Regions from separate parts of the Mesorhizobium sp. WSM4808 genome, predicted to be linked through region 3. Evidence: predicted binding sites of a transcription regulator. Region 3 holds the regulator's gene; each other region holds the start of a gene.

The links. The regulator PhoB, encoded in region 3, activates phosphate uptake and scavenging genes when phosphate is short. The targets are predictions, from matches to a motif close to TGTCATNNANCTGTCAT.
Positions count from the first base shown of each region.
Region 1: a site for PhoB is predicted at 1,969-1,985, ahead of AC0L2U_RS09660 (ceramide glucosyltransferase). Genes of this name have one in related genera too.
Region 2: a site for PhoB is predicted at 1,902-1,918, ahead of olsB (l-ornithine N(alpha)-acyltransferase). Genes of this name have one in related genera too.

Region 1 is NZ_JBVVQX010000004.1:411,290-415,450, reverse strand. It holds gene AC0L2U_RS09670 (BrnA antitoxin family protein) at 24-251, opposite strand; gene AC0L2U_RS09665 (hypothetical protein) at 268-624, shown strand; gene AC0L2U_RS09660 (ceramide glucosyltransferase) at 709-1,860, opposite strand; gene apaG (Co2+/Mg2+ efflux protein ApaG) at 2,094-2,486, shown strand; gene AC0L2U_RS09650 (Hsp33 family molecular chaperone) at 2,678-3,709, opposite strand; gene argF (ornithine carbamoyltransferase) at 3,820-4,161, opposite strand, start outside.
Region 2 is NZ_JBVVQX010000006.1:269,109-273,269, forward strand. It holds gene grpE (nucleotide exchange factor GrpE) at 1-142, shown strand, start outside; gene AC0L2U_RS13675 (trimeric intracellular cation channel family protein) at 246-878, shown strand; gene olsB (l-ornithine N(alpha)-acyltransferase) at 963-1,838, opposite strand; gene AC0L2U_RS13685 (hybrid sensor histidine kinase/response regulator) at 2,019-4,161, opposite strand, start outside.
Region 3 is NZ_JBVVQX010000010.1:209,646-213,806, forward strand. It holds gene pstB (phosphate ABC transporter ATP-binding protein PstB) at 1-596, shown strand, start outside; gene phoU (phosphate signaling complex protein PhoU) at 623-1,330, shown strand; gene phoB (phosphate regulon transcriptional regulator PhoB) at 1,347-2,036, shown strand; gene AC0L2U_RS19775 (ROK family protein) at 2,053-3,300, opposite strand; gene xylF (D-xylose ABC transporter substrate-binding protein) at 3,571-4,161, shown strand, end outside.

The sequences.
Region 1 (4,161 bases), on a different contig from region 3:
CGCGCGCGAGCGTCGTCACAGGATTACAGGCCGACCGCCTTGCGCAGCACTTCGTTCATGCGGGTCTGCCAGCCATCGCCAGCGGCCTTGAAGCGGTCGAGAACGTCGGCGTCGAGGCGTAGCTGTACGGCACGTTTGGGCCGGGCAAGCGGCGGCCGGCCAACCTTGCGGCGCGAAACGGCATCGGTTGGCTGCGCATCCGGATCGGCTTCGGCCGCAGCGGTGATCTTGGCATCTTCTTCGTCGGTCATCGCGGCAAGCGCCTTTTTGGCCAACGCCAAAGCGTCAGCACGTGACAGCTGGGGCGCAGCAGCCTCACGGCGTACGATCGTCTTAGAGGTTTTCGACATAGTCCGTAATTTCCTGCCTTGTGGCCTTGCGCAGCGAAATAACGCGGATGGCGTATCGTCGCTCGACATAAACCATCACATGGACGCCAGTTCCGATCAGACCGATGGCAACGAGGCGGTCCTCGCCAAAGTCCTCGCTGTCGTCGAGCCTGATAGCGGCGTTGGCGAAGTCGAAGGATGGTGCGATCGCAAATCCACGCCATGCTTGGCCCTGTTCGTCCTGGCCTTGTTTTCATCCCACTCGAACTGCATCGCCGCCGGTGCGTTCCCATAAATTATGTATACACAAAAATAGAGCCTAACGCAACATTTCCGTATATACGATAATTATTCCAGCGGTCAAACCTAGCTGACGCCTTCAGGCGCCGGACGGCGTCTCTTCCAGCTCGGCCGTCTTGGTGCCGATGGTCATCGCATTGCCGCGCCAGTCGACGGCGCCGCCGAGCCAGCCGCGTCCCCACATCGCCGGCAGGATCAGGTCGCGCGCCATGATCGCGGCGACCATGCGTGGCGACAGGTACCAGCCCTTGGACCAGGCCAGGGCGCACTCCGGAAGGTAGAAGGCCGCCAGTACGGCAATGGCGGTTGCCCAGAGGCTGAAACCGGCACTGGCTGCGGCAATCAGCGCAAGCACCAGCGGCACCAAGGCGCCGGTCAGGATTTCGGGTGCGAAGAACAGCGGGAAAGTGACGCGGCGCAGGCGTGCCCAACGGGCCTGACGCGACCAGATCTCGTCAAACGAGCGCCGGCCAAGCGGCTGCTCGAAGGGGGCGGCGACGAGATTGACGCGCAAGCCGAGGCTGTTCACCAGCTTGGTCGCGGCGGCGTCCTCGGCGATCTCGGCGGCCAGCGCGCGGATGCCGCCATTGGCGTCGAGCATCGGCTTGTTCCAGAGCATGCTCTTGCCCTGGGCAAAGCCAAGGCCGAGCGCCTCGCCGGCATATTGCCAGCGCGCCTGCAGCGTGTTGAGGAAAGCGCATTCGACCTCGGCCCAGAAGCCGGCAGGCCGGGAGCCGATCGGCGTCGAGCAGACAAGGCCGGTGCCGGACCGCCAGGCAGCCATCAGGTGCTGGACGTAGTCTCTCGGCATCAGCACGTTGGAATCGGCCAGGACGACCCAGTCGTGCCGCGCCGCTTCCCAGCCCTTGACGCAATTGTTGAGTTTCGGATTGGCGCTGATGCGGTCGTCGCCGATAAGCAGCCGGGCTGGCACTTTCGGAAACCGGACGATCGTCCTGTTTATCAATTTGACCACCGGATCGTCGGCATGGGCAACGCAGAAAATCAACTCGTAGCGCGGCCAATCGAGCGAGAAGGCGCGTTCCAGCGTCTCCTGCGTGAACGGCTCGACGCCGCGCGACGGCACGACGATCGACACCGGCCGCGGCTTGGCGGCCGGCGGCCCAATGGTGTGGCGCCGTTTCAGACGCGAAGCGGCGAGCACGATGCTGGCGAGATTCGAGAGGATGAGGACAGTTGAAAGCGTGGCGGCTATGAGAGTGAGTTCCATCGAGATCCGGTCACTCCAGGAAAACCGGTCCACAAGATGGCCGGTTTCAACAGTTCAGCAGAGCGCCCGAGTCGCGCATCACCAGTCCGCGCACACCATCATTGTCATATGTCACTTAAATGACATTCTTTGTCGGCACCTGCCCGCGAGGTCGGCCAGAGGAGGCTTCGGTCGGTTGACCTAACCGCACAGAGCGCCGAAAGTTCCGCTGGAACCGTTTTTTGGAGCCGCTTATGTATAGCGCCGTCACGCGCAACATCGAAGTGCAGGTCAGGCCGTTCTATCTGGAGGACCGTTCGGATCCCTCGGAGAACCGCTATGTCTGGGGCTATCAAATAACGATCGACAATCAGTCGGACGACTTCGTGCAGCTTCTGTCGCGCTATTGGCATATCACCGACGGCACTGGCCGCGTCGAGGAAGTGCGCGGCCCCGGCGTCGTCGGCGACCAGCCCGAACTCAATCCCGGCGACAGCTACCAATACACGTCCGGTTGCCCGCTCTCGACACCATCCGGCATCATGGTCGGGCACTACACGATGCGCAACCAGCAGGGCGAGACGTTCGACATCGCCATTCCGGCGTTTTCGCTGGACCTGCCGGGGACGCGGCGGACGGTGAATTAGCGCCTTTCTCCCCGTTCTACGGGGAGAAATGCCCGGCAGGGCAATGAGGGGCGGCACCGAACTCGTGAGATTATCTCCCAAGCACGACAACGTCTGAGTGGACACACGCGGCCATTCGCCAAAGTTCGCGCTGCCCCCTCATCCGCCCTTCGGGCACCTTCTCCCGTAAACGGGGAGAAGGAAAAACCCTGCTACTGAGCCGCGAATTCCGCCGGGTCGAAGTCATATTGCTTCGAGCAGAATTCGCAGGCGACGTGGATGCCACCATCCTCGGTGCTGTCCTTGATCTCCTGCGCGGAAAAACCCTCGAGGATGCCGCGGATCTTGTCCTTGGAGCACGAGCACTGGTCGGCGACCGGGACGCCGCCGAAGACGCGCACGCCATGCTCGTGGAACAGCCTGTAAAGCAGCCGCTCGGCACCGATCGTCGGGTCGATCAGTTCGGTCGGTTCGATCGTGCCGAGCAGCGCCAGCAACTCCTGCCAGGAATTGTCGACCGGGTCGTGGATCTCCTCGCGCGGATCGCCATCGCCACCCGGCAGGTCCGGGACGCGCATGCGCTCGGGCGACTGCGGCAGGAACTGCGCCAGGATACCACCGGCGCGCCACTGCTCGCGGGCACCGCCAGGACCGGGCGTCAAAAGCTTGGCCACCGACAGCCTGAGATCGGTCGGGATCTGTTCCGACTGGCGAAAATAGGTGCGTGCCGCATCTTCCAGCGTCTCGCCGTCGAGTTGGACGATGCCCTGGTAGCGCTGCGTGTGAGCGCCCTGGTCGATGGTCAGCGCCAGCACGCCGCTGCCGAGCAGCGTCTGCTGGGAAGTTTCGCCGGCCGCGACAAGCGCTTCCAGCCGGTCGGCGTCAAAACGCGCATAGGCGCGCAGCGCCGAGGGCGTGGAAAAATCCGCGACCAGCATGTCGACAGGCCCGTCGGTGCGGGTCTGCAGGATAAACTTGCCCTCGAACTTCAGCGAGGTGCCGAGCAGCACGGTCAGCACACAGGCCTCTGCCAGCAGGCGGGCGACCGGCTCGGGATAATCGTGGCGGCCGAGGATGGCGTCGAGCATCGGCCCGAGTTGGACGGTGCGGCCCCGCACATCGAGCGGGCCGACCTCGAACGGCACGACATGATCGTCGCCGGCATAGCCAAATTCGCCGAGTTTGGGGTGATGTTCAGTCACTTGATAGGTTTCCAACATGACAAAGCTCCAGGGCGCGGCCATGCCGCCCTCCGGGGCGCATGCGTCGAAACGCGCTTGATTTGCGTGATGCGGCGCAAATAGGCATCACACCCTCGCAGATCAAGCTCCCGGGGATCAAGCGCCCAGACACTTCAAGCGCCGAGACACCAGGCAAGCACGGCCTTCTGGGCATGGAGCCGGTTCTCGGCCTCGTCGAAGACCACCGAATGCGGCCCGTCGATGACGTCGTCCGTCACTTCCTCGCCACGATGCGCCGGCAGGCAATGCATGAACAGCGCGTCCGGCTTGGCCTTGGCCATCAGCTTGGCGTTGACCTGATAGGGCGAGAACACATTGTGGCCGCGGGCGCGATGCTCCTGGCCCATCGACACCCAGCAATCGGTGACGATGCAGTCGGCCTGATCGACGGCTTCCTCGGGCGAGCGGGTGAAGTGCAGCTTGCCGCCATGCGCCTGCGACCAGTCGATATGCTT
Region 2 (4,161 bases), on a different contig from region 3:
CGTGCAGCCGGGGTATTCGATCGGCGACCGCGTGCTGCGCCCGGCCATGGTCGGCGTCGCCAAGGGTGGTCCGAAGTTCGCCGCCGCTGAAGCACCGGTTGAGCCGGGGCCGGTGAACGAGCAGGCTGAGAAGGATGCGTAGTTAGGGCAGTAAGGGAGTAAGGGAGTAAGGGAGCGTACCAACGGTGCGGCTTTGTGATAAACATACTCTCCTATTCTCCTCTTCCCTTACTCCCCTGGTCTGCATGAATGCCATCGCGCTTCTCGACTATGCCGGTGTCGCCGTCTTCGCGGCGACCGGGGCGCTGGCGGCTTCGCGTAAGCAGCTCGACATCATCGGCTTCCTGTTCCTGGCCAGCGTCACCGGGATAGGCGGTGGCACGCTTCGCGACGTTATCCTCAACCTGCCGGTTTTCTGGGTCGCCAACTCCGGCTATGTGCTGGTCTGCGCCGCGGTTGCGGTGCTGGTCTTCTTCAGCGCGCATCGTGTCGAATCGCGCTGGAAGTGGCTGCTCTGGCTCGACGCCATCGGGCTCGCCGCCTTTTCGGTGATGGGCGCGGCCAAGGGGCTTGCGATTACCGGCTCGCCGGTCGTGTCCGTCATCACCGGCGTGCTCACCGCCACTTTCGGCGGCATTTTGCGCGATCTCCTGGCCGGCGAGCCATCGGTGCTGCTCAGGCCCGAAATCTACGTCACGGCGGCCCTTGCAGGTGCCGGGCTTTACACGCTTGGCGATCTTGCCGGACTGCCGCCGCTCGCCTCGAACCTTGCCGGCTTTGCGGCGGCGTTCCTCGTGCGCGGTGGTGCGCTCAAATTCGGCTGGTCGTTTCCGTCCTACAAGAGCCGACCCGGCAGGCGGCCGGAGGATATTTTGTGAAAGGAAGCGAATAGCGAATAGCGAGTAGCGAATAGGGGTTGAGCGAGATAGCTCCCGCTATTCGCTATTCGCTATTCGCCAGCGTCACGCAGCGAAGCGCTGGGCTTCGCCGCCATAATAGTTGACGTAGCGTGCGCCGATCTCCTTGACCGGCATCACGACGAATACATCGACCGTCGAGAATTCGCGATCGATGACGCAACCATCGCCGATACGGGCACCGACGCGCAGATAGCCCTTGACCAAAGGCGGCATCGCGGCGATCGCCGCCTTGGCATTGACGGCCTCGATCGGCATCAGATCCATCGAGCAATAGCGCCCGGACACCGCGCGCACGTCCCAGGCCGAATTCGTCCGGCAGTGGTGGGCGAGATAGGTGAGCGCTTCGGCATGCGCCGCCGGCACGGTGCCGTGAAAGGACGCGCAGCCGGTCATCACACCGATTTCGTAATGATTGATGTAAGCCCAGATGCCTTGCCACAACGCCTCGATGGTGCGCTTCGAGCGGTATTCCGGCAAAACGCAGGAGCGGCCGAGTTCAAGGAAACGCTGGCCGGGGTGGCGGGCGATGAGCTTGGTCAGCTCGAATTCACCTTCGGAATAGAAGCCACCGGCCGTGGCCGCGATTTCTTGCCGCAGCAGCCGATATGTGCCGACGATGCGGCGATGTTCGGGACCGGAAAGCGTGGTGTCCAAAACCAGCAGATGGTCGCAGAGCGGATCGAACCGATCGGCGTCCCGGCGGTCATGGGCCTGGAACAGGTCCTTCCTGGCGCCAAGTTCGTCGTAGAACACCCGGTAGCGCACTTCCTGCGCGGCCGCGATCTCGGCCTCGTTGCGAGCGAGCCGCACTTCAAGATTGCCTATACGGCCCAGCGCAGCGCCCTTTATGACGGAATCGACGTTACGTCCGGCAAGCAAGGCGCTGCTGGCGTTCGGCCGAGTGTCACATTCCGGCATAACTGTATGCACGAGTGATTCTCCTTCGAGCCATCCCTCTTGGCACGGGGATACGGTGTAGGTGCAACAGGATTGTGACAGTACCGTGATACGACGTCATGGGCAATACTTCGTCGGCTGGCGAATACGATCAACCGGCTACGTTTAAGTGATCGCCTGTGCCGAATGGCGGTGGAAAGCTCAGGCCGCGACGACCTGCCCCTCGACGGCATTGACCAGCGCTTCGGGGTCGAGCGGTTTGGTGACAAAGCCGCTGGCGCCATGGGCCAACACCGCATGACGGGTCTTTTCCTGGCTGTCGGCCGACAGCACCATGATCGGCACCGGCCGCACGGCACTTTCTTCCTCATGGCGGCGGATGGCGGCGATCGCGTCCAGCCCGTCCATGACCGGCATGTGCAGATCCATCAAGACCACGTCGAAGCGGTCCTTGTGCGCGGCGCCGGTGACAGCCTCGACGGCGGCCTTGCCGTTGCCGACCACCTTGACGCGATGCCCGGCCTTCAGCAGCGTGGCGCGGGCCAGCATGGCGTTGATGTCATTGTCCTCGGCGATCAGCACTGACAGGCCGCGCTGGCGGTTGCCGACGGCCCGCAGCGACGGTGCGCCGCGCTTTTCCGGCGGCGGCGGGCCGAGGCTCGGAGCATGGCTGCTCAGCAGAACACGCAGAAGTGTTCCGCCACGCACCGGCCTGGCCAGGAAGGTTGCGTAGCCGCTGGCACGGAACTCGCCAAGCATGCCGCGATCGGTCGGCGCGATCAGCGTGATCGCCTCACAGTCGGAGAAACCGCTCTGGCGCAGGCGCTTGAGCAGCCTTCCGTCGCCTTCTTCCATCGCTGCATCGACCAGGATCGCATCGCAGCCGGCGGCGAAAGGCGCGGCCTGTGCTGCAGTGGTGGCGATGTCGACCGCTCCGCCATTGGCGCGGATGGTGCGGGCGATGGCGTCGGCCTCGACGGCGTTCTTCGACAGGATCACCGCGCGTCTGCCCGAGAGAGCATTCTGGTGGCCCTGCGGCGCTTCGGTGGCAGCTGTCGCAGGGATTTCGAAGACGAATTCGGATCCCTGGCCGAGCCGGCTGGATACCGAGATCGTGCCGCCCATGGCGGCCACCAGGCGCCTGGAGATGGCAAGGCCGAGGCCGGCCCCGCCATGGGTGCGTGTCGACGTGCCGTCGGCCTGCTCGAATTCCTCGAAAATGCGCTCCAGGTCGGCGTCACGCAGGCCCGGACCGGTATCGGCGATGGTGAAGCATATGCGGTCGCTGGTTTCGGTGCGTGCGCGTGCTATGCTCACCAGCACGCCGCCGCTGTCGGTGAACTTGATGGCGTTGCCGATGAGGTTGAGAAGCACCTGCCTGACCTTGCCCGGATCGGCGGTGATCAATTGCGGCACGTCGGGTTCGACATGGCAACCCAGTCCGATATCCTTGGCGAAGGCGCGCGCTGCCAGCAATTCGATGATGTTGTCGGCGATCTCGCGCACCGACATCGGCTGCGGCTCGGGGTCGAAACGCCCGGCTTCGATCTTGGAATAGTCGAGAAGATCCTCGATCAAGGCAAGCAATGCGCTGGCCGAGGTCGAGACGGCGCCGACATAGGTCTGCTGCTCCGGCGACAGGCTGGTGTCGGCGAGCAACCTGGCCATGCCCATGATGCCGTTCATCGGGGTGCGGATTTCATGGCTGACGGTGGCGAGGAAGCGCGATTTGGCCTGGCTGGCATATTCGGCCCGTTCGCGTGCGGTGATCAGCGACGATTCGGCGCGTTTGCGGGCGGTGATGTCGCGGGCGATGGCGCGGTGTGAAACGGCGCCGCTGTCCTTGTCGCGCACCGACAGTTCGATCCAAGAGAACCAGCGCTGCCCGCTCGGCGTGCTGATGGAGACATCGGTGGAACTCAGACACTCATGGTCGGAAAAGGCGGCATCGGGAACCATGCCGACCTCGATGCCCAGTTCTGCCAGGGTCTTGCCGGCAAGGTCGCGCTGGTCGACCTCGACGAGATCGGCGAAGACCTTGTTGGCATAGACGATGTAGCCGTCGCGGTCGCGATGGATGACGAGATCGCCAAGCGCGTCGATCAGGCCGCGAAAGCGCTCGTCGCTCTCCTGCATCTCCCACATGCGGTCGGCCAGCGTCTCGATCTCGGCGCGGCTGCGGGCAGTGGTTTCGTCAAGAAGGGCGGAGGTGCGATGTTCGCTCCGCCTGGCGCGCAGATGCAAGGCAAGGCCGGCAAGGCCGGTTGCCAGCAATGCTACGCTGATGAAGATCGGTGCCCCGGTCAGATGCGCCAGCCCGGCCACCAACACGATGGCGACGAAT
Region 3 (4,161 bases):
ACACCATCGATTCCGCGCGGGTAACCGGCAAGATAACGCTCGACGAAGAAGACATCTACGACAAGAACATCGATGTCGTCGAACTCAGGGCGCGCGTCGGCATGGTGTTTCAGAAACCCAATCCGTTCCCCAAGTCGATCTACGAGAACGTCGCCTATGGCCCGCGCATCCACGGATTGGCCAAGCGCAAGGCCGACATGGATCAGATCGTCGAGTCGAGCCTGAAGAAGGCGGCAATCTGGAACGAGGTGAAGGACCGTTTGCAGGAACCTGGCACGGGTCTTTCCGGTGGCCAGCAGCAGCGTCTGTGCATTGCACGCGCCATCGCCGTGTCGCCCGAGGTGATCCTGATGGACGAACCGTGTTCGGCGCTCGACCCGATCGCGACTGCTCGCGTCGAGGAACTGATCGACGAACTGCGCCAGAACTATACGATCGTCATCGTCACCCATTCGATGCAGCAGGCAGCGCGCGTGTCGCAGCGCACCGCGATGTTCCATCTAGGCTATCTGGTCGAGGAGGGCGCCACCGACAAGATGTTCACCACCCCCGACGACAAACGCACCCAGGACTACATCACCGGCCGGTTCGGCTGAACTCGGGCATATGAGGGACGAAGATCATGGGTGAACATACCGTTGCATCTTTCGATGAAGATCTGGAGCAGATCAGCCAGCTGATCCGCGACATGGGCGATCTCGCCCGCTCGATGGTCAGTGGCTCGACCAAGGCTTTGCTCAATTCGGACAATGCGCTGGCGCAGCGCGTGGTTTCCGACGATGCCATCATGGATGCCCGCCAGCGCGAGCTGGACGATCGCGCCATCACGCTGATCGCCAAGCGCCAGCCAATGGCCAACGATCTGCGTGCGGTGGTCGGTTCGATCCGCATGGCCGGCGACCTCGAGCGCATCGGCGACCTTGCCAAGAACATCGCCAAGCGCGTCGGCACTGTCGGGCTGAGCGTCACGCCGCACGATCTTTCGCATTCGATCGACGCGATGGCGCAGCTGGTGCTGATCCAGGTGCAGGGGGTCGTCGACGAGTATGCCGCCGCTGACGCGGCTGCGCTTGCCACGCTCAGAAACAATGATGAACGCATCGACGTCAAATACACCTCGGTATTCCGCGAGCTGCTGACCTACATGATGGAAGATCCCCGCAACATCACGGCGTGCACGCACCTGTTGTTTTGCGCCAAGAACCTCGAGCGGATCGGCGACCACGTGACCAACATCGCCGAAAATGCCTACTATGTTTTGACCGGCACGCAGCTGCCAGCCAATCGTCCGAAGCAGGACGAGACGGCAATGTCCGCGCCAGCGGCATAACAGGGGTGACCAGCCGATGATCGCACCACGCATCATGGTGGTGGAGGATGAGGAGCCGCTAGGCGTGCTGCTCCGCTACAATCTTGAATCCGAAGGTTACCAGGTCGAGGTGGTGACGCGCGGCGACGAGGCCGAAATCCGGCTGCAGGAGAACGTTCCCGATCTTCTGGTGCTCGACTGGATGGTGCCTGCGGTTTCGGGCATCGAACTCTGCCGGCGCCTGCGAATGCGTCCCGAGACCGAGCGGCTGCCGATCATCATGCTGACCGCGCGAGGCGAGGAAAGCGACCGCGTGCGCGGCCTGTCGACCGGCGCCGACGACTATCTGGTCAAGCCCTTCTCGACGCCGGAGTTCATGGCCAGGGTCAAGGCGCTGCTGCGCCGGGCCAAGCCGGAAGTGCTGTCCAGCGTGCTAAAGGTCGGCGATATCGTGCTCGATCGCGAGTCGCACCGTGTCTATCGCAAGAAGAGCGAGATCCGGCTTGGGCCGACGGAATTCCGCCTGCTCGAATTCATGATGCGCCATCCAGGCCGCGTGTTCTCGCGCAGCCAGCTGCTCGACAATGTCTGGGGCGAGACGATCTACATCGACGAGCGCACGGTCGACGTGCATGTCGGCCGGCTGCGCAAGGCGGTCAACAATGGCCGTATGCCTGATGTCATCCGCACGATCCGTGGGGCCGGATACGCCATCCGAGAGGACTGAACTCCCTCGTTTGAACTCACGCCACGTTCTTGCCGCCGAAACCGGATCTCGCCTGCACGCCCGGCGCAAAAATCTCCTGATCGACGAAGATCAGCGCCCGCATGGCGCAGCCCTCGCGGATCAGCGGCAGTTCGTTCGGCTCGGTGTCGAAGGAAATCGATTTGGAATGCTGGCCGCCGGCGGTCTGGGCAATCGCTTGCCGCAATGCCGGCTCGATCAGGTCGAAGGCGGCGGCGCTGACACCGACCATGGCGACCGGCGCCGGATCGATCAGCGCGAACAGGCTGCCGAGGCCGTAGCCGAGCGCTTCGCCGGCCTTGCGATAGGCTTCCCGTTCGGGTCCGTCACCTTCGCGGGCCGCGGCAGCCAGGGCGCGCATGTCGGCGTCGCTGACATCGGCAACGGGTTCTGCATCCTCGCCCATCTGCCTGGCGTTGCGCCATATGGCGTAATTGCCCGCATAGGCTTCGACGCAGCCGCGCCGTCCGCAGCGACATAGCGCGCCGTTCGGCCGATGGATCATGTGGCCGAATTCGCCGCCCGAAGAATGGGTGCCGGTGAACAATTCGCCCTTCAGCACCAGTCCCATGCCGATGCCGTGCGACAAAAGGATAGCGATGAAATCGTCGCGGTAACGATCGGGGTCGCGCCAGCGCAGCGCCACCGCCATCATGTTGCAGTCGTTCTCCATTATGGCAGGGATGCCGAACTCGTCTTCGAATATGTCAGCGAAGGCGATGTCGGTGTGCGGCGTGATCGGCGACCACAGCATGGCGCGGGCACGGGTGTCGGTGATGCCCTGGATGGCCAGCGCGATGCGGGCGATGCTGCGCACGTCCAGATCGGGATCTGCCAGGCGGCGCCGCACGATGGCCGTGCATTCCCCGATCAGCGACTCGCGCGACATCGTCAGCGTGTCCAGCCGGCGCTGTTCCTCGGATATTACCTGGCCGGCATAGTCGATGACGGCGACGGAGAGGAAGTTCAGCGACAGCACCACGGTCATTACCGCGGCCGCTTCCGGATTGAGACTGAGGCCGACCTGCGGCCGGCCGCGTTTGAGCGAGCCGGCCTCGCTCGGCTTGCTTTCGGTCAGGATGCCTTCGACGATCAGGTCGGATGAAATCGCCGAGATGGTCGAATGGCTGAGGCTTGTGGTCGCGGCGATCTCGGTTCGCGACGGCCGTCCGGCGCGGCGCACTGCCGCGATCACCATGGCGCGGTTGCGGCGGCGCAGATCGTCGTGGCGGATTCCGACCGACATGTTCTTTCATATCCTCCCGGTCGCCGCGGTTCCTCCTGCCCCTGGAACGCTGTCGGTGACGCCGGTAAATACTGGCAGAAGCTGCAGGCCGTGTCATTTATTTATTCCGAGACTCGAAAAAAACTCGAAATGACATCAAAATCCATCAGAATCGATGTTGACAGCGTTCGGGCGTTGGCCCAGTATTTTTTCGAGGCTCGAAAAAATAGAGCCTCTGTGCCGGCCCTCGGGTCAGTTTGGTCGCGCCATACGCGGCGCAGGGAGGATAATATGAAAAGATTCACGGCCGCCATCCTGGCGGGTGCCGCCATGTCGCTGACGCTCGCGTCTGTCGCGCAGGCGAAGGACAAGGTTGTCGGCGTTTCGTGGTCCAACTTCCAGGAAGAACGCTGGAAGACCGACGAAGCCGCCATGAAGACGGCGATCGAGGCCGCCGGCGACAAGTACATCTCCGCCGATGCGCAGTCCAATCCCGGCAAGCAGCTTACCGATGTCGAAAGCCTGATCTCGCAGGGCGCTAATTCCCTGATCATCCTGGCGCAGGACGCTTCGGCCATCGGCCCGGCCGTGCAGAAGGCGCTGGACGAAGGCATTCCGGTCGTCGGCTATGACCGGCTGATCGAGAACAAGGACGTCTTCTATCTGACCTTCGACAACAAGGAAGTCGGCCGCATGCAGGCCCGCGAAGTGTTCAAGGTCAAGCCGGAAGGCAACTACGTCTTCATCAAGGGCTCCGGTGCCGATCCCAATGCCGACTTCCTGTTCTCGGGCTCGATGGAAGTGCTCAAGGAAGCCATCGACAGCGGCAAGATCAAGAATGTCGGCGAAGCCTACACGGATGGCTGGCTGCCCGCCAACGCC